4 regions of the Sphingobium sp. B11D3A genome follow, and region 2 is predicted to be linked to each of the others. Evidence: predicted binding sites of a transcription regulator. Region 2 holds the regulator's gene; each other region holds the start of a gene.
The links. The regulator LexA, encoded in region 2, represses DNA repair genes until DNA is damaged. The targets are predictions, from matches to a motif close to GTTCCNCNCTTGTTCT.
Positions count from the first base shown of each region.

Region 1: a site for LexA is predicted at 1,745-1,760, ahead of M2332_RS03280 (LexA family protein). Genes of this name have one in related genera too.
Region 3: a site for LexA is predicted at 1,863-1,878, ahead of uvrA (excinuclease ABC subunit UvrA). Genes of this name have one in related genera too.
Region 4: a site for LexA is predicted at 2,535-2,550, ahead of M2332_RS01640 (PA0069 family radical SAM protein). Genes of this name have one in related genera too.

Region 1 is NZ_JAOQOE010000001.1:684,219-688,429, forward strand. Features, by position in the region: gene M2332_RS03265 (hypothetical protein) at 1-321, shown strand, start outside; gene M2332_RS03270 (hypothetical protein) at 461-1,168, shown strand; gene M2332_RS03275 (hypothetical protein) at 1,436-1,696, shown strand; gene M2332_RS03280 (LexA family protein) at 1,801-2,238, shown strand; gene M2332_RS03285 (Y-family DNA polymerase) at 2,196-3,497, shown strand; gene M2332_RS03290 (hypothetical protein) at 3,510-4,106, opposite strand.
Region 2 is NZ_JAOQOE010000001.1:830,774-834,984, reverse strand. Features, by position in the region: gene M2332_RS04005 (ComEC/Rec2 family competence protein) at 1-1,104, shown strand, start outside; gene lexA (transcriptional repressor LexA) at 1,129-1,833, opposite strand; gene M2332_RS03995 (bestrophin family protein) at 1,959-2,855, opposite strand; gene M2332_RS03990 (GFA family protein) at 3,050-3,550, shown strand; gene M2332_RS03985 (DUF6984 family protein) at 3,693-4,040, shown strand.
Region 3 is NZ_JAOQOE010000001.1:3,100,114-3,104,324, reverse strand. Features, by position in the region: gene M2332_RS14490 (hypothetical protein) at 1-357, opposite strand, end outside; gene M2332_RS14485 (Crp/Fnr family transcriptional regulator) at 520-1,287, shown strand; gene M2332_RS14480 (hypothetical protein) at 1,323-1,685, opposite strand; gene uvrA (excinuclease ABC subunit UvrA) at 1,886-4,211, shown strand, end outside.
Region 4 is NZ_JAOQOE010000001.1:341,936-346,146, forward strand. Features, by position in the region: gene dnaE (DNA polymerase III subunit alpha) at 1-623, shown strand, start outside; gene M2332_RS01635 (PEPxxWA-CTERM sorting domain-containing protein) at 818-1,420, shown strand; gene M2332_RS01640 (PA0069 family radical SAM protein) at 1,447-2,526, opposite strand; gene M2332_RS01645 (YbjN domain-containing protein) at 2,634-3,146, shown strand; gene M2332_RS01650 (beta-1,6-N-acetylglucosaminyltransferase) at 3,573-4,211, shown strand, end outside.

The DNA.
Region 1 (4,211 bases), 150 kb from region 2:
TGGCCTGGGTTCTACTCATGGCACGACCAGAGCATCAGAGACAGCGAGGGCTTTTCTGTCGAGCCATTGCCTGCGAATATCATCAAAGTCACCCGCTCCGGACGCGTTCTCTGGAACGGCATCGATGTCACTGACCGGGGCTACGAGGCGGTCACTGATGACTATCTCGGCCAGCTGACCGGGTACGCGCCGCAGACGAAAGTCAGCCTCGATTTCGACGCTGAAGCGCCATGCTCGAAGATCATCAGAATAAGGCAGATGATGATGCAGCACCTGCGCTGTGACGAGCAGCAGATCTGTCTGCAGGGGCACCGCATTTGACCTAGGTGCCTGCGCCGAGCCGGCTTAGACCATCACTGCGCTAGACACCGATAGATGCGCCAATGATCGCGCCGTCGTTTTCACCCTTGCCACTTCTCCACACTCGGTGAACATTGCGTAAACCTTGTGGGGGGTCATCGTGGGAAAGAAGAATCGTGTTCGCGCACCTATAGTTGCTGCTGCGCTCATCATTTTGGCTGGATGCTCAGAGCAGAGAGCGCCCGACAGTAACGCTGCGGGCAATTCCGCGGGAAGCAGCCAGGAAGCTGCAGCCGCGACGCCGGCCACAACGCCGGATGGCAGGCTGTATGTCTCGGCCCAAACGATGTTCGACAAATTCAAGAATGGCGTTGTGTACTGCTATCGTCCTGGCGACGGGGACAGCTGCGACAACGTGCAATATGCCGAAACTGTCGTCAGCCCTACCCAAGTGAACACGATCGCCGTCTATAAATGGGACAGTGCCGAGAAGCATGTCATGAGGGATCGGCAGATACTCAAAGGCGACGCCATTTGCGTGACCTCGGATGAGTGGTCCGTCGAGCGGGCCAATTACTACATTACGGTCGACAATGTGGCGAAGATTCAATCGACCGATATCAGCGCCGAGCCTGAGGGCCTCGAAAGCTGGCGCAAGGACCTCCGCGAGCGTTGGGCCGGCGTAATGGGGCACGAATTCTGCTATCGCTATGCACTCCGCCGTGATGAAAAAGGCGAGACGCATGGCGGCCAGTTTGAGGAATTCAAGTTTTCCGGCGGCGTGCTGCAGCCCGCTGAAAAGCCGGTCTATCTCAACACCTATGAGCGCAAGGATCTGGACGCACTGACACTGCGGCCGCGAAACTAGGCAGGCGCTTGATTGGCAAAATGTGGGGGAATCATGACGACAGCTGTATCTTGCATGCTTTGTAGCGGCAACGGATCCAGATCATTTGGGGCCATTTGCGAGGGCTGCGGCGGTGCTGGGTCCGTGCACATCCTCGAACCCGTCACCTTTTGCAGACTCTGCAACGGTAACGGCTCGAGATCCTTCGGCGCAGTTTGCGAAGGATGCGGCGGTTGCGGTTATGCCGGCCGCGTCACTGGCCTAGCTGGAGTTCCAGCGCAGGGGCAGATGCACGGCAGCATGGGGAATTCCGAGATTCTGACGGAGCTGCGTGCGATCAAAAGCGCCACCGCCAACTCTGCACAGCAGATCGCGGAGATGAGCTCGATTGCCTATTTCGTTGGCGTCTTCATATCGATGGGCATGAACTTCGCCGTCGGCCATGGATTGGGCGCGCTTCTGGTGTGCTGGCTGTCATGGCTGAACGTCGGCTATGTTATCGTCGGCCTGGCCACGGGAACGTACGTCACGCCTCCCACTGGCAGTTAGGCTGCCGACCCGCATCGAGCAGAAAGCGACGAGCCGCACGTTTGGGATGTTCCCAATCTGTTCTCTTTGGCGTTATGTGAGCTGACGAGCCAGGGAATCTGATCATGCTGCTGCCAATCGCGCAGCCGGTCCCGCTCGCCGATATGGCGCCGGGCATCCGGTTTAAGCCGATCGGCGTGGCGGGAGCCGGCTTTCCAAGCCCCGCCCAGGATTGGGAGGAGGACGCTATCAATCTGGCCGAGCTGCTGCGGCTCAATCGGGCCGGGAGCTTCGTCTTTCGCATCGACGGCTCCAGCATGATCGACGCTGGCATTTCCGACCGCGATGTCGTCGTGGTGGATCGCGATGTGACGCCGCGCAACGGCCATATCGTCATTGCGATCGTCGCCGGCGGCTTTGTGTGCCGCCAGCTCGTCTATCGCGGCGGCGTGCCCTATCTGGAAGCGCGCAACAGCCGGCAGAGCTATGCCAACCACCTCGCCGATGAATCGACGGAGATATGGGGCGTGGTGCGCGCGGGCGTGCGCGATTATCAGCGGTGAGCTGGGCGATCGTCGATGTGGAGAACATGTATGTCTCCAGCGAGCGGGTGTTCGACCCGCGCCTGCGGCGCGTGCCGGTGATTGTCCTCTCAAATAATGATGGCTGCGCGATCGCCCGCAGCGCCGAGGCGAAGGCGCTGCACATCAAGATGGGCGATCCGGTGTTCAAGATCCGCGACGTGATCAAGCGGCACGGCATCGAGCTGCGATCCTCCAATTATGAGCTCTATGCCGACATGAACCGCCGGTTCAACGCGGTGATCGGCGAGCATAGCGACCTGGTGGAGATCTATTCGATCGATGAGAGCTTCTATCGGCTGCCGACGCTGGCCGACGGCCGCGGCGATGTGGCGGCCGCGCACGCGCTGCGCGCCGCGATCCTGCGCACGGTGGGCCTGCCAACGCGGATCGGCCTGGGGCCGACGCGCACGCTCTGCAAGGTGGCCAATGCACTCGCCAAGGCCACGGAGAAGGTATGGGGCGGCGTCGTGGATCTCCACGATAGCGAGCTGCGCGCGCGGCTGTTTGCGCAATGGCCGGTGACGGAGGTGTGGGGCATCGCGCGGGCCCTGGCGGCGCGGCTGCAGCCGCTGGGCGTGCGCACCGTGGCCGATCTGGTCGCCCTGCCCCCGGCGGTGGCGCGCTCGATCGGCACGGTCGTGCTCGAGCGCCTGGTGCTGGAGCTGAACGGCATCGCCTGCGACGACTTTAAGCCCGAGCCGGAGGCGCGCAAGGCGACGGCCGTGACGCGCCAGTTCGGCGCGCCGGTGACCGACCTGGGCGAACTGCGCGAGGCCATGGTGCGGCGCGCGGTGCGCGCGGCGGAGAAGCTGCGGGAGCAGAGCCTGATGGCGACGCGGCTGATCGCCTTTGCGCATGGATCGCGGTTCCGCGCCAATGCGCCCTCGGCGAGCCGGCAGACGCGCCTTTCGCCGCCGAGTAACGATCCGCGCATCATCGCCGCCCTCGCCGGCAAGATGATGGAGGCGATGCATCAGCCGGGGGCGGTCTATACCAAGTGCGGTGTGCTGTTGGAGGAGCTGGTGCCGGAAGGGACAGGCCAAGGCGATCTGTTCGTCCAGGCCGACCCGCGTGCGCGCGGCCTGCTGGCGGCGATGGACGGGCTCAACGACCGGTTCGGCCGGGGGACGATCCAGCTGGCGGCGCAGGGTTTTGGCGAGCGGAGCTTCGACACCAAGCGGGGGCAGAAGAGCCCCTCATGGACGACGGATATTCGGCAGATCCCGGTGGCGCGGTAGAGCGTACGTCGGTCATTCGGGCTGGCTGGCAGCGTTTGCCGCTTGTTGAAGCTTCCTGCGTCGGCGGAACGCGAGGAGCGTAAGCGGGCCGCCGACTGCAGATCCCAAGATGAACATCTCGATAAATGTTTTGCCGGGGGTCCTTGATTTACTGAACTCCGAACTGCGCTTCAAATAGCCGAGTTGCTTTTGCTCACTGAGGATCACGCCATTTTTGTCAGCGGCGCTGATGATCAACCAATGCCCTTTGTAGTCCACCAGCGTCAATTTGGCACGGAGGGGGAAGCGCTCTTGGGGAAGGCAATAGATATCCCGCGATCTCCATCGGGCGGCTTCGCAGCTTATTTGCCGGCTGACATTCGCCATATGGAGCGTCATCCACCGGGTGCCAATTCCTCCAACGTCCACCACACCTTCTCGCACAATGCGCGGCGCAGATCGGGCAACATCGTACATGTCTGCCCGGTCATTGTGAGGGTTGAGGTATGCCATCGAGGCGAAGAGCAAAGGACCCCATAGCCACCATGTTGCGAGCCAGCGCTTGTTCCAAGCAGAGAACTTAGCCACTCCGCTGCGGAAGCCGGACCAATCCAGAGATTTCAGTTTCATCTGCCCCGATCTGCGCGACGCGCCGAACACCCGGGCTCGGAAATACAATCTCGGCCGCCCAGCGCAAGCCGTCGTCACGCCGAACATCGCGCGCAACCTCTTAAC
Region 2 (4,211 bases):
ATCGCGGGCATGGCTCTGGGCCGCGAGGCAATCGGGCTGCGCTTGATCGCGACCGGCGCGCTGATCGTGATGATCTTTTGGCCTGAGGCTGTCATCGGCCCCAGCTTCCAGATGAGCTTCGTTGCCGTGACCGCAATCGTGGCGCTTTACGAATATCCCCCCGCACGGCGGCTGTTCGAGCGACGCGACGAGGGGCGGATAAAGCGCTGGACCCGCAGCCTCGGCGCCTTGCTGGCGACCGGGCTGCTGGTCGAGCTGGTGCTGACGCCGATTGCCTTTGCCCATTTTCATCGCTCGGGCCTGCTTGGCGCGGCGGCCAATATGATCGCCATTCCGCTCACAAGTTTCGTGGTGATGCCGGCTGAGGTGCTCGCGCTGGTGCTCGACGCTGTGGGGCTGGGGGCGCCGGTCTGGTGGGTGGTCGGTGTGGCGCTCAAGTTCCTGCTGTGGATTGCGCATACTATCGCCAGTCAGCCCTTTGCGACGCTATCGCTGCCCGTCTCCAGCGGACTGGCCTTTGCGCTCGCCATGATCGGCCTCTTGTGGCTGATGCTCTGGCACACGGCGCTGCGTTGGTGGGGCCTGCCTCTGACGGCGCTAGGCTTTTTCCTGACATTTCTGGCACCGTCCGCCGACGTGCTCGTCACCGCCGACGGCCATCATGTGGCGGTGCGCCTGCGCGATGGGCGCATGGCACTGCTGCGGGACCGAAGCGGGGACTATGTTCGCACGACTCTGGCTGAAGCGAGCGCCTATGACGGTGAGTTTGCGTCCCTCGCGCAGGCGCCGGACACGGGATGCACGCGGGACATGTGCGCGATGACATTGCCGGGCCGTGCTGACCAGCCGCCGGTTCACCTGCTGATCAGTCGCTCGCGCCTGCTCGTTCCCTATCCCGAGTTGGTGGCCGCCTGCGCGCAGGCCGATCTTGTGATCGCTGACCGGCCCCTGCCGCCGGGATGTGTGCCGCGCTGGGCAAAGCTGGATCGGCCTGCGCTGAATGCCATGGGCGGTGCACTGATCCTGCTCGACAGTCGGGAGATCGTGCCGGGCCACGACCCGCGCAGCCGCCATCCCTGGATCGCGGGCACCGGCTCGCGCTAGAGCCGGCGTCCCATATCGCCCGCCTCAGTTATAGCGCCGCAAGAGCCCTGCGAGCCGGCCCTGAATGCGCACCTGCCGCGCCTCATAGGTTTGGGGCTCATGGTCGCGATTGGCAGGATCGAGCCGCACCTTGCGGCCGTCATGATGGAAATATTTGAGCGTCGCTTCATTCTCGTCGATGAGGGCCACGACGATCTGGCCATCGCGCGCCGTTTCGGTCCGCTGGATCAGCGCGAAGTCACCGTCAAAAATCCCTGCTTCGATCATCGAGTCACCGGAGACTTCTAGCGCGTAATGATCGCCGGCGCCCAGCAACGCGGCCGGGACCGGCAACATGGTGTCGCTCTCCATCGCCTCGATGGGAAGACCGGCAGCGATGCGCCCATGCAGCGGAATTTCGATCACGTCATTGGCGGCGATGGAGATCGTCCGCGCCGGCGCGGTGGCCGCCTTGCGCAGCGGGGTCACGTTGGTGGCCGCCGCCGGCTCTTCCGTCCGCTCTGCCACGGGCATACCATCCGGCAGTTTGAGGATTTCGAGCGCCCGCGCGCGATTGGGCAGCCTGCGGATGAAGCCGCGCTCTTCCAGCGCGCTGATCAGCCGATGGATGCCGGACTTCGACTTGAGGTCCAGCGCCTCCTTCATCTCCTCGAAACTGGGCGAGACGCCACCCTGATCGAGATGCTGCTTGATGTAGCTGAGCAGTTGCTGTTGCTTGGCGGTCAACATGAGTGGTTCCCCAATATGGAACGGACGGAGAACGTTTAGGAAACGAATCGAGCCACGTCAACACGGATCGGCCAAATATCTCAGGTCTCGGTGGCTGGCGTGTCGTCCCACGCACGGGCGAGCGATCAGGTCAGGATGTGCTGGTCAGGCGCGATGGGTGCGGGAAGATCGGTCGCGCCGAGGCGGGCGAGCATTTCGCGTTCGACCGTCCGTGTCATCGCATCGAGCGGCAAGTCGTTGGGATCATAGCCGAACGGGTCTTCCAGCTGATCGCCCAAGGCGTCCAGCCCGAAGAAGGTATAGCTCGCCACCAGCACCGGAATGAGGGCCCACCAGCCCAGCGAGCCCGCCAGCGCGAAGGGCAGCAACAGGCAGAAGACGTAGGTCGTGCGGTGGAGAATGAGCGAATAGGTGAACGGAACCGGCGTGCTGGCGATCCGCTCACAGGCCGCCTGCACATCGCTGAGCGCCTTGAGTTGGCCCTCGATGAGCGAATGATGGATCGGGTTGATCCGCCCGTCTGCGGACAGGCGCAGGCAGTGCGCGCCCATCTCGTAGAGTACGGTGTCGGTCGGGTTCGGGGAGGTGCGCCACGGTCCATCGTTCACCCACCGGCCGATCGCGGCAGCCTCGTCGTGCTGACGCAGGCGGGCAGCAAGACCGTTGGTGAAGCCGCAGACGCCGCGGAGCAGCGGGGCGCGCTCCTCCTCAGGCAGCGAGGACGTGAGCCGTGCGAAGGAGCGGCTCGCGATGATCAGCGCCCCCCATTGCTTGCGGCCCTCCCACCAGCGATCATAACAGGCACTGTTGCGGAAACTCATGAAGATGGAGAGCGACAGGCCGATCAGGGCGAATGGAATGCCGCTGATCTGCGCGAATAGCCCTGGCCAGGCGCGCGCTGCCAGAATGGCCGCCACGCTGGCCACGGCGATGCCTGCCAGCCGATGCTGGATATGCGGCATGATCGTGCCGCGATAGGCGAACAGCACTTCGAGCAAGCCAAGGCGGTTGCGAACGATCACGGGCGGACATCTCCTGCCAGGGCACGCGGCCACCGGACATGGGCCGGGCACCGGGCGCGCTCGCCATGCGGAGGATGCGCGCGCAGATCAAGGATTAAGTGGCCGCAAGGGGAAGCGCGCAATGGGCGCTGAGGGAACCGGCGGGGAGGGCAGCGGTTCAGCTTGACAGACGATCACTACAAGAGGACCGTGCCATGCCCCTCAAGCTCGAAGGTTCCTGCCGATGCGGCGCCGTGCGCTTTTCCGTCGACAGCCATGCGCCGGTGCCCTTTCTGCGCTGTTATTGCTCGATCTGCCGCAAGACCGCCGGCGGTGGCGGCTATGCCATCAATCTCCACGCCGACAAGCGCACGCACAAGGTGGAAGGCGAGACCGCCGTCTATCACGCTGCGCTGGACGATGGCGGCGGTGGGGGCGAGGGCGGATGCCGCGTCAGCACCGGCGAGCGGCACTTCTGCCCGGCCTGCGCGAGCGCGCTCTGGGTGTTCAGCCCAGAGTATCCCGACCTGCTCCACCCTTTCGCTTCCGCGATCGACAGCGATTTGCCCAAGCCGCCGTCGCTGGTGCACATGATGCTCGGATCAAAGGCGAATTGGGTCGAGCCGCAGATCGGGTCGGATGACCAGTGCTTCGACGGCTATCCAGACGAGGGGCTGGAAGACTGGCACCGGGCGCATGGGCTATGGATTGAGTAGGACGGCTCGGGCGGGACGCTTCCAGGGGCGGCCGTGAAGTGGGTTGGTGGCAAGAACGTCAGCTATCATCGGCAATCTTAAAACCTGCCTGTCCAGATACCATGTCATTGCAGTCAATATTGAATCCCTTATTTGACGTTAAATGCACTCTGCACCTCGCCCTCTTAAGCCTGAAGAGCGGGCGTTGGTTGCCTACCTTTGGGAGGTGAACGAGTGCAGTAACGCCCTACCGCCTGAGCTTCTCGTTGAGGAGATGGATGATGGCGGGATGGGAAGCCTGTCATTTGTATCGCAAAAGCTCGAACGCACATATGGAGGCGAGGCTGGCTCTTGCGGCTTTTACGACGAAGATGGGATGCAAGTTAGGGTTGGGTTGATTCTGGACCAAGACGGGGATCTGTACGAACTTGATCTTTGGACGGTTGATTTCAGCCCACTTATCAAAATCCCTGAGCCTTGTTCATTCTTCGACAAACGCGCTCCGGCTTGAGCGGCCGCTTCCCACGCTAGAACATGTCGTTCACCGATCCTTCGTCACCGCTTCAAAGCGGCTACGGCTGTGGTCCGACGTTGGTGTTGAACACGGACTAATCAGGCGCGACGCCATTGTCGGAATTCCCTCCGTTCGTCCTGAGTAGCTGCTGAGCTTGTCGAAGCGGCG
Region 3 (4,211 bases), 2.3 Mb from region 2:
CATGCTGGCAAGAACCTCGCGCAGGGCGCTCAGCCCCGCCGGCTTGGGAAGCATCGGCCAATCCCTGGTGCCATCGCCCAGATAGCTGCTGTCCGGATAGCCGCTCATCACCACGAACGGGATTTTGCGCGCCTCCAGTTCCATCAGAACTGGCTCCGAGGTTTCGCCGCCCAGATTATAATCGACGATCGCACCGGTGATATTGCCGCTTTCCAGAGCTGTAATCGCCTGGCTCACTGTGGCGACGGGATAGACCTCATCCGCCCCCAATTCGCGCAACGTCAACTCAAGGTCGAGCGCGATAAGCATTTCATCTTCAAGCAAAAGAACATTCAGCATCCCCGGTTCCTCGAACATTCAACGAGAGGCGCCGGCCTGCCCCTGTTACTGACCCTTTGCGGCCCGTTTACTATCATGAACGCGGCTCTGCGGTGCCTCTATGCGCGGTGAGTTGATGGATGTCTGTTCACTTTTGAACATAGACGGGAACTGCGGCGGGGGCTGATCGTTATGCATCGCATGCACGACATCGTCTCGCCCGGCATCGATCATAACAATCTGGTGGCAGCGCTGAACCCTGCCGATCTGGCCCTTATGGCCAAAGTGGCGCGCGTCGTGCGCCTACCCACGGGCACGACCCTTTACGACCCCGGCGATACCGTGGTGGCCGCTTATTTCCCCCTTGGCGATGCGGTCGCGACTTTCCACGTGCTGATGGACGACGGCTCGTCGGTCGAGATCGCGATGGTCGGCCGTGAGGGCGCTGTGGGCGGCATCGTCAGCAGCGGGCGGCTGGCGGCTTACTCCCGGTCATGCGTGATGCATGGCGGCTATTTCGCCCGGTTCGATTCTGCGACGCTGGAGACGCTGAAAGCGAGTTCTCCCGCCATTCGCGATCTGCTCAGCCGCTATGCGGACTGTCTGCTCGCCCAGATTTTCCAGTCGGTCGCGTGTAACGCCGTCCACAGCCTGGAGATGCGGGCGGCCAAATGGCTGACGGCCGCTGTCGATCGCACCGGCAACAATCAGGTGATGATGACGCAGGAGGAATTCGGGTCCCTTCTCGGCATTGCGCGCAGCTATGCCAGCCGCCTGATCAAGAGCTTCAAGACCGACGGGCTCGTCCAGACCCGGCGCGGCTCGCTCGTCGTGCTGGATGCGGATCGGCTGCGTCAGCGCGCCTGTTCATGCAACGACATGGTGCGCACCCATTTCGATCACGTGCTGGCGGGCGTCTATCCGGACCCCGCCGAGCTTGAGCATCTGGTCCACGACGTCAGCCCCTAGCGTTTGCCAGGAGCCGTCGCGCGGGAGATGGCCTCCTACTTTCTGGTCTTCGGCGGAAGCGGCGCGCATTTGGTCTTGTCGCCAGCCAGACAGGCCGCGACATCCGCCTCCCACTTCGCCCGCGCCTCGGCGGCCTGCGCCTGTTCGGCGGCGATCTTCGCATCCCGTGCCGCCAGCGCGTCGCGATAGGTCTGTTCACGCGCGGCCTGCTCGTCGGCAATGGCCTTCTTCTGCGCTTCGAAATCGCTCATCTGCTGCGCTGCCAGCTTTGCCTGCTCGGCATGGAGCACACGCCGCTCTTCCTGCTCCTGCGGCGTGTCCTGCGCCAGCGCGACGGTGGCTGAAACCATCATGGTGCCTGCAAGGGTCGCCAGTCGTGCGTAACGTGCCAGGGTCATGTCGTTCTCCGTCGTCTGTCGGGCCGGGCATTCCACGCCACGGCCTGCTGGTACAATGATTAAGATCAAGACTCGATGCACGTGCAATCGCTCGAATGTCCGTCGGGCCATCTCGCATCTGGCCTCGGGCGATCCTATCTGTGCCTCTGGCTGAACCTTGCCGCTGGATTCCCTTCAGGAACAGAGATAGAACACCGCCCATGAGCCTTACCCATATTTCGGTGCGCGGCGCGCGCGAGCACAATCTCAAGGGCATTGACGTGGATCTGCCGCGCGATGCGCTGGTCGTCATCACGGGCCTCTCCGGCAGCGGCAAGTCGAGCCTCGCCTTCGACACCATCTATGCCGAGGGCCAGCGGCGCTATGTGGAGTCCCTCTCTGCTTATGCGCGCCAGTTCCTGGAGATGATGCAGAAGCCGGATGTCGAGCATATCGACGGCCTCTCGCCGGCCATCTCCATCGAGCAGAAGACCACAAGCCGCAACCCGCGCTCCACGGTCGCGACCGTGACCGAGATCTACGACTATATGCGCCTGCTGTGGGCGCGCGTGGGCGTGCCTTACTCCCCCGCCACCGGCCTGCCGATCAGCGCGCAGACGGTCAGCCAGATGGTCGACCGCGTGCTGGCGCTGCCGGAAGGGACGCGGGTCTATCTGCTCGCCCCGGTCGTGCGCGGCCGCAAGGGCGAGTATCGCAAGGAGCTGGCCGAGTGGCAGCGGGCCGGCTTCACCCGCGTGCGCATCGATGGCGAATTCTACCCCATCGAGGAAGCCCCCGCGCTCGACAAGAAGTACAAGCACGACATCGAGGTGGTGGTGGACCGCGTGGTGGTCCGCGAAGATATGGCGCAGCGGCTGGCGGAGAGCTTCGAGACCGCGCTCAAGCTGGCCGAGGGGCTGGCTTATGTGGATCTGGCTGAGGGGACGGTGGCGTCTCTCCTTAACCCCTCCCTTTCAAGGGAGGGGCAAGGGGTGGGTGCTGGAGATGGCGGCTCAATGCCGTCATCGGAAGTCACGGGCGCGACGCAGCAGCCCCACCCCAACCCCTCCCCTGAAGGGGAGGGGCTGAAAAAAGGCATGAAAAACGCCGGCATCCCGGCCAACCGCATCATCTTCAGCGAAAAATTCGCCTGCCCGGTCAGCGGCTTCACCATTCAGGAGATCGAGCCGCGCCTGTTCTCGTTCAACGCGCCGCAGGGCGCCTGCCCGGCCTGCGATGGTCTGGGCGAGAAGCTGGAGTTCGACGAGCAGCTCGTTGTCCCCAATGAGGCGCTGACGCTCAAAAAGGGCGCGATCGTGCCCTGGGCCAAGTCCAATCCGCCGAGCCCTTATTACATGCAGGTGCTCGCCTCCCTCGCCAAGGCCTTCGGCTTCAGCCTGGAGACGCCGTGGAGCGAGCTGCCGGGCGAGGTGCGCCTCATCATCCTGCACGGCACGGGCGGCAAGCCGGTCACCCTCACCTTCCAGGATGGGCGCAAGAGCTACAGCGTCTCCAAGCCGTTCGAGGGCGTCATCGGCAATCTGAACCGCCGGATGCTGCAGACGGACAGCGCCTGGATGCGCGAGGAGCTGGGCAAGTTCCAGACCGCGCAGCCCTGCGAGACCTGCGGCGGCGCGCGCCTAAAGCCCGAGGCGCTGGCCGTGAAGGTCGCGATGCAGGACATCGCCACCCCCACCCGCATGAGCGTGGTGGATGCGCTGGCCTGGTTCACTGCCCTGCCCCAGCAGCTGACCGACCAGCAGAACCAGATCGCCAAGGCCATCCTCAAGGAGATTATCGAGCGGCTCGGCTTCCTCAACAATGTCGGCCTCGATTATCTCAATCTGGACCGCACCAGCGGCACGCTCTCGGGCGGCGAGAGCCAGCGCATCCGCCTCGCCAGCCAGATCGGCTCGGGCCTCTCCGGCGTGCTCTATGTGCTGGATGAGCCGAGCATCGGCCTCCACCAGCGCGACAACGACATGCTGCTGGTGACGCTCAAGCGCCTGCGCGATCTCGGCAACACCGTCATCGTGGTGGAGCATGATGAGGACGCGATCCGCGCGGCCGACCATATCGTCGACATGGGGCCGGGCGCCGGCGTGCATGGCGGCGAGATCGTCGCGCAGGGCACGCTGGCCGATGTGCTGGCGACGCAGGGCTCGCTCACCGCCGATTATCTCAACGGCACGCGCGAAATCCCCGTCGCCGCCAAGCGCCGCAAGGGCAGCGGCAAGAAGCTGACCGTCAAAAATGCCCGTGCCAACAATCTCAAGGGCGTCAGCGCGTCCATCCCGCTCGGTACCTTCACCTGCATCACCGGCGTCTCCGGCTCGGGCAAGTCCAGCTTCACCATCGATACGCTCTATGCCGCCAGCGCCCGCGCGCTGAATGGCGCCCGCGTCATCGCCGGCGCGCATGACAAGATCGAGGGGCTGGAGCATCTCGACAAGGTGATCGACATCGATCAGTCGCCCATCGGCCGCACCCCGCGCTCCAACCCGGCGACCTATACCGGCGCTTTCACCAACATCCGCGACTGGTTCG
Region 4 (4,211 bases), 490 kb from region 2:
CCGTGGACCGCTATCGCATCCTCGCGCGCGGCAAGGGCGTGCGCAGCTATGCGGAGCTGTGCGGCCAGTCGGATGGCATTGGCGGCGGCGACCGAACCGGCGCGATGATGGCGGGGCTGATCGAGGATATACGCTGGCGCGAGACCAAGCGCGGCGCCCGCTATGCTTCGGCGACCTTCTCGGATTCGAGCGGGCAGTTCCAGGCCAGTTGCTTCGATGAGGAAAGCTGCAAGCTGCTCGCAACCCTGCACGAGAGCAACGAGTGCGCCCTGCTGACCGTGGAGCTGGATCGCCAGCCCGGTGAGGAGACCCCGCGCGTCACCGTGCGCAACGTTCAGTCTTTCGCGCGCCTCGCGGGCACGGCGCGAATGCGGATGGTCATTTCCGTCGAGGAGCCCGGCGCTATTCCTTCGCTCCGGCAGATGCTTGGCGAACGGCGCGGGGCACGATCGACGGTGGAGCTGGACGCGGCGCTGCCCGATGGCGGGCGGGCGCGGGTCATCCTCGGCGAGGATTTCCAGCTCGATGCAGAGCTTGGCGAGCGGGTCGAAACGGTGCGCGGTGTGACCAAGGTGGTGCTCGCTCAGCACGGGCCACAGCTGGCGCTGGTCGCCTCCCGCTAAACCGTGCCTGACGCGCGATGTGTTGCACTGCACCGCGCCGGAGCGCGAGCCGAGGCGGCTTTCCTCGCCTCGTGAGCACAATTGAACGCAGCGCTATTGTGCGTTTGCGAAATGTTAACCATCGCAGCGGCGGGGGTGCCATCCCGTTCCATCGGGTGGCGCCGGGGGTGACTCTTAGGACTTGGGAGTTACCGATGAAAACTATGTACAAACTGCCGCTTGTCACAGCGGCGCTGATGGCCGGAGCCGCCTTGGCGGCACCATCACAGGCCGCAATCATCAGCTTCGATGGTCTCTCCGGATCGGGTGATCCATTCACCAGCTATACGCAGGACGGGTTTACCTTCGCCAATGTGCTGGGGTCTTCCGTGGTCGATACCGGCTCGGGCAATAGCGCGCCCAGCGTCGGCTTTGGCGGCGGGACGGCGCTCAGCCTGTTCGATCTGACGGCGGGCGGCGCGAGCTTCACGCTGGACAGCTTCGATCTGGCGACCGTGGACAGCAACCTGCTCTACAGCGTGACCGGCTTTTCGGGTCAGATGCCGGTATTCAGCCTGCTCTCGACCTTCTCCGGGGATTTCTCCACGATCGCCGGCGCCAGCAATCTGGTTGACCGGGTCGTCTTCGGCTTCGTTGTCGGTGGCGCTTCGGCGAACATCGACAATATTGCCGTAAACGGAACCAACGCTCCGCCGGTGCCCGAGCCTGCTGTCTGGGCCATGCTGGTCATCGGCTTCGGCGCGGTTGGCTACACGTTGCGGGGTCGCAAGGCGACGATGCGCGTGTCCTTCAACTGATCTGACATAGCCGAAGGGCGGTCTGTTCATCGCAGCATGCTGAACAGATCGCCCTGATCGGACGGCGGCACGAACAGATCGTGCCGCAGCGCAAGGCGGCCCTTGCCAAGGCCATGGCGTGCCTGAGCGACGCGGAAGCGCGTGCCGATCAACTCCGCATAAGCCCCGGACCCACGCATGCGCGTGCCGAAATTGGGATCATTGTCGCGCCCGCCCCGCATCGACTGAATGAGGCTCATCACCTTGGCGGCCCGGTCCGGATAATGTGCCTCGAGCCAGTCCCGGAATAACGGCGCGACCTCGGAGGGCAGTCGCACCGGAATGAACGAGACCGATTGCGCGCCCGCCTCTGCGGCCGCCGCGACAAGCGCCTCGATCTCATGATCGTTGATGGCCGGGATCATCGGTGACAGGCTGGCATGGGTCGGCACTCCCGCCTGGGAGAGCCCGCGGATCGCCGCGAGCCGACTGGCCGGCGAGGGCGCGCGCGGCTCCAGCTTGCGGTGCAGCCCGGCATCCAGCGTGGTGAGCGAAATCGCCACCGCGACCAGCCCCTGCGCTGCCATCGGCCCCAGCAGATCGAGATCCCGCAGCACCCGGTTGGATTTGGTAGTGATCATCAGCGGATGGCGGCAGTCCGCCAGCACCTCGATGCAGGCCCGCGTGATGCGATACCGCCCCTCGATGGGCTGATAGGGGTCGGTGTTCGTCCCCATCGCAATGGTCTTCACCACATATGCGCGCCTGGCGAGTTCCTGCCGCAGCAGCCTGGCCGCGTCCGGCTTGGCGAACAACCGGCTCTCGAAGTCCAGCCCCGGCGAGAGATCGAACCGGGCATGGCTCGGCCGCGCAAAGCAATAAATGCACCCATGCTCGCAGCCCCGATAGGCATTCACCGATTGCTCAAAGCCAATGTCAGGGGAATTGTTGCGGGTGATGATCGTGCGCGCCTGCTCCAGCGTCACGGTGGTGCGCAGGGGGGGCGGCTGATCCTCCTCGTCCGCCAGTCGCGCATCCAGCCAGTCGCCATCCACCTCGCGCGCGGGCAAATGAAAACGGCTCGATACCTCGTTGGCCGAGGCGCCGCGGCCCTTGATCGCAGTCATGCGTCAATAGAACATATAGAGAACGCAACCGCAATAGGCTTTGCGGTGTGGCGATGTCGGCTTCATCGCGATAAGGCCGTGGCAGTAACGGGAAAATGGGGACGACGATGAAGACGACCGCTTGGATTTCGGCTGCAGCATGTGCGCTTGTGATGATGGCGGCGACCGCTCATGCGGCCGATGAGGAACCGTGCGGCAAGGGGCTCGTCTGCGCGAATGCGCCCGAGACGGTGGTGAAGGCGATCCAGGACGCGGGTTACAAGGCCAGCCTGAGCAAGAGTGAGTCCACCGGCAACCCGATGATCACCAGCGCGGCAAGCGGCTACAACTTCAACATCTATTTCTACGAATGCGAGGATGGCAAGGACTGCGCCTCACTCCACTTCTCCACCAGCTTCGTGGACGACGGCAAGAACACGCCAGAGCTCGCCAATTTGTGGAACCGCAAGAACCGGTTCAGCCAGATGGCGGTGGACGAGGATGGCTCGCTTGACCTGACCTATGACGTGACGACCTATGGCGGCCTGACCCAGCGCAATTTCGCCGATGTCGTCGACTGGTGGCAGACGATGCTCGGCGCCCTCAACAGCTTCTTCCGCGAGCAGGGCCATATCGAGTGACGGGCTTGCGCTTGTGGGGCAGGGGCAACAGGTTCTCATTTCGTTCCACTGTTCCTGTGAACTTTTCTACGTGTGTCAAAAGGTCCGAGGTCCCCATTTAGGGTGGTCGAAAGCTTGAGATCGGGCTGCCCTCAATATCCGATTCGCAGTTGCAGATTGTCGCTCCAGATCCTCTTCAGTTGGCGAGGTTGCTGGTCTTGGGCCTCGATTTTGCATTTCTTTAGGCTCGACACCAATCGAATTTAGAAAAAATAGCGTCATCCGCCGACGAGTGTGGATTGATAGAACGCAAATGTAATACTTCTGCAATATCTGAAAACTTAGCTCGTCGGCGCAACAATTTCTTTAAGAGGATTCTTCGCCCAGTGGTTGCCGCCAGATCGCGCTATGTTGATAGCATATTAATCAGCTGAAGGATCAGTAAGAATGCATGCCGTCGTCATTACCGCCTATAAGGACTTTCCCACACTAGAGCGGATGGTGCGACGCCTTGATCGCGCATTTTTCCGGGTGATCATTCACGTCGACAAGAGAAGTCGGATCAGTAATGATCAATTGGAGAGGTTGACTGCGCTTGGATGTCATTGTCAGCGTACCTATCGGGTCCGCTGGGGATCAGTTACGCATCTCTATGCTATTTTGGATCTTCTTAAGATTGCGGTGAAGTATGACGATTGTGACTATGTCCACCTTGTAAGCGGGCAAGACTATCCGATTGCGACAGTTGAGGATTTTCAGACTAAATGTGACGGGCGCATTTTTATGAAATATGAGCCGCTGGAGATCTCACCTGATCATGTCGCAGAGAGATATCGGCACTACAATATTTTCTATTTTCTGCAGGGCGGCCCACCATTTTCAGGATCACTACATAAATATCTGGATCGCCTGTTCGCATGGGGTCAAAAAAGGCTTAAAATAAGCCGCAATAAAATTATGCCTTTTGAGAAGATATTCGTTGGGACGGTCTGGATGTCCTTACCGCATTCGGCAGCACGCAAAATTGTAGAAGATAGAAAGGCTCAGGTTTTTTTGAACGGGGCGAAGAGAACCTATTTGGCTGAG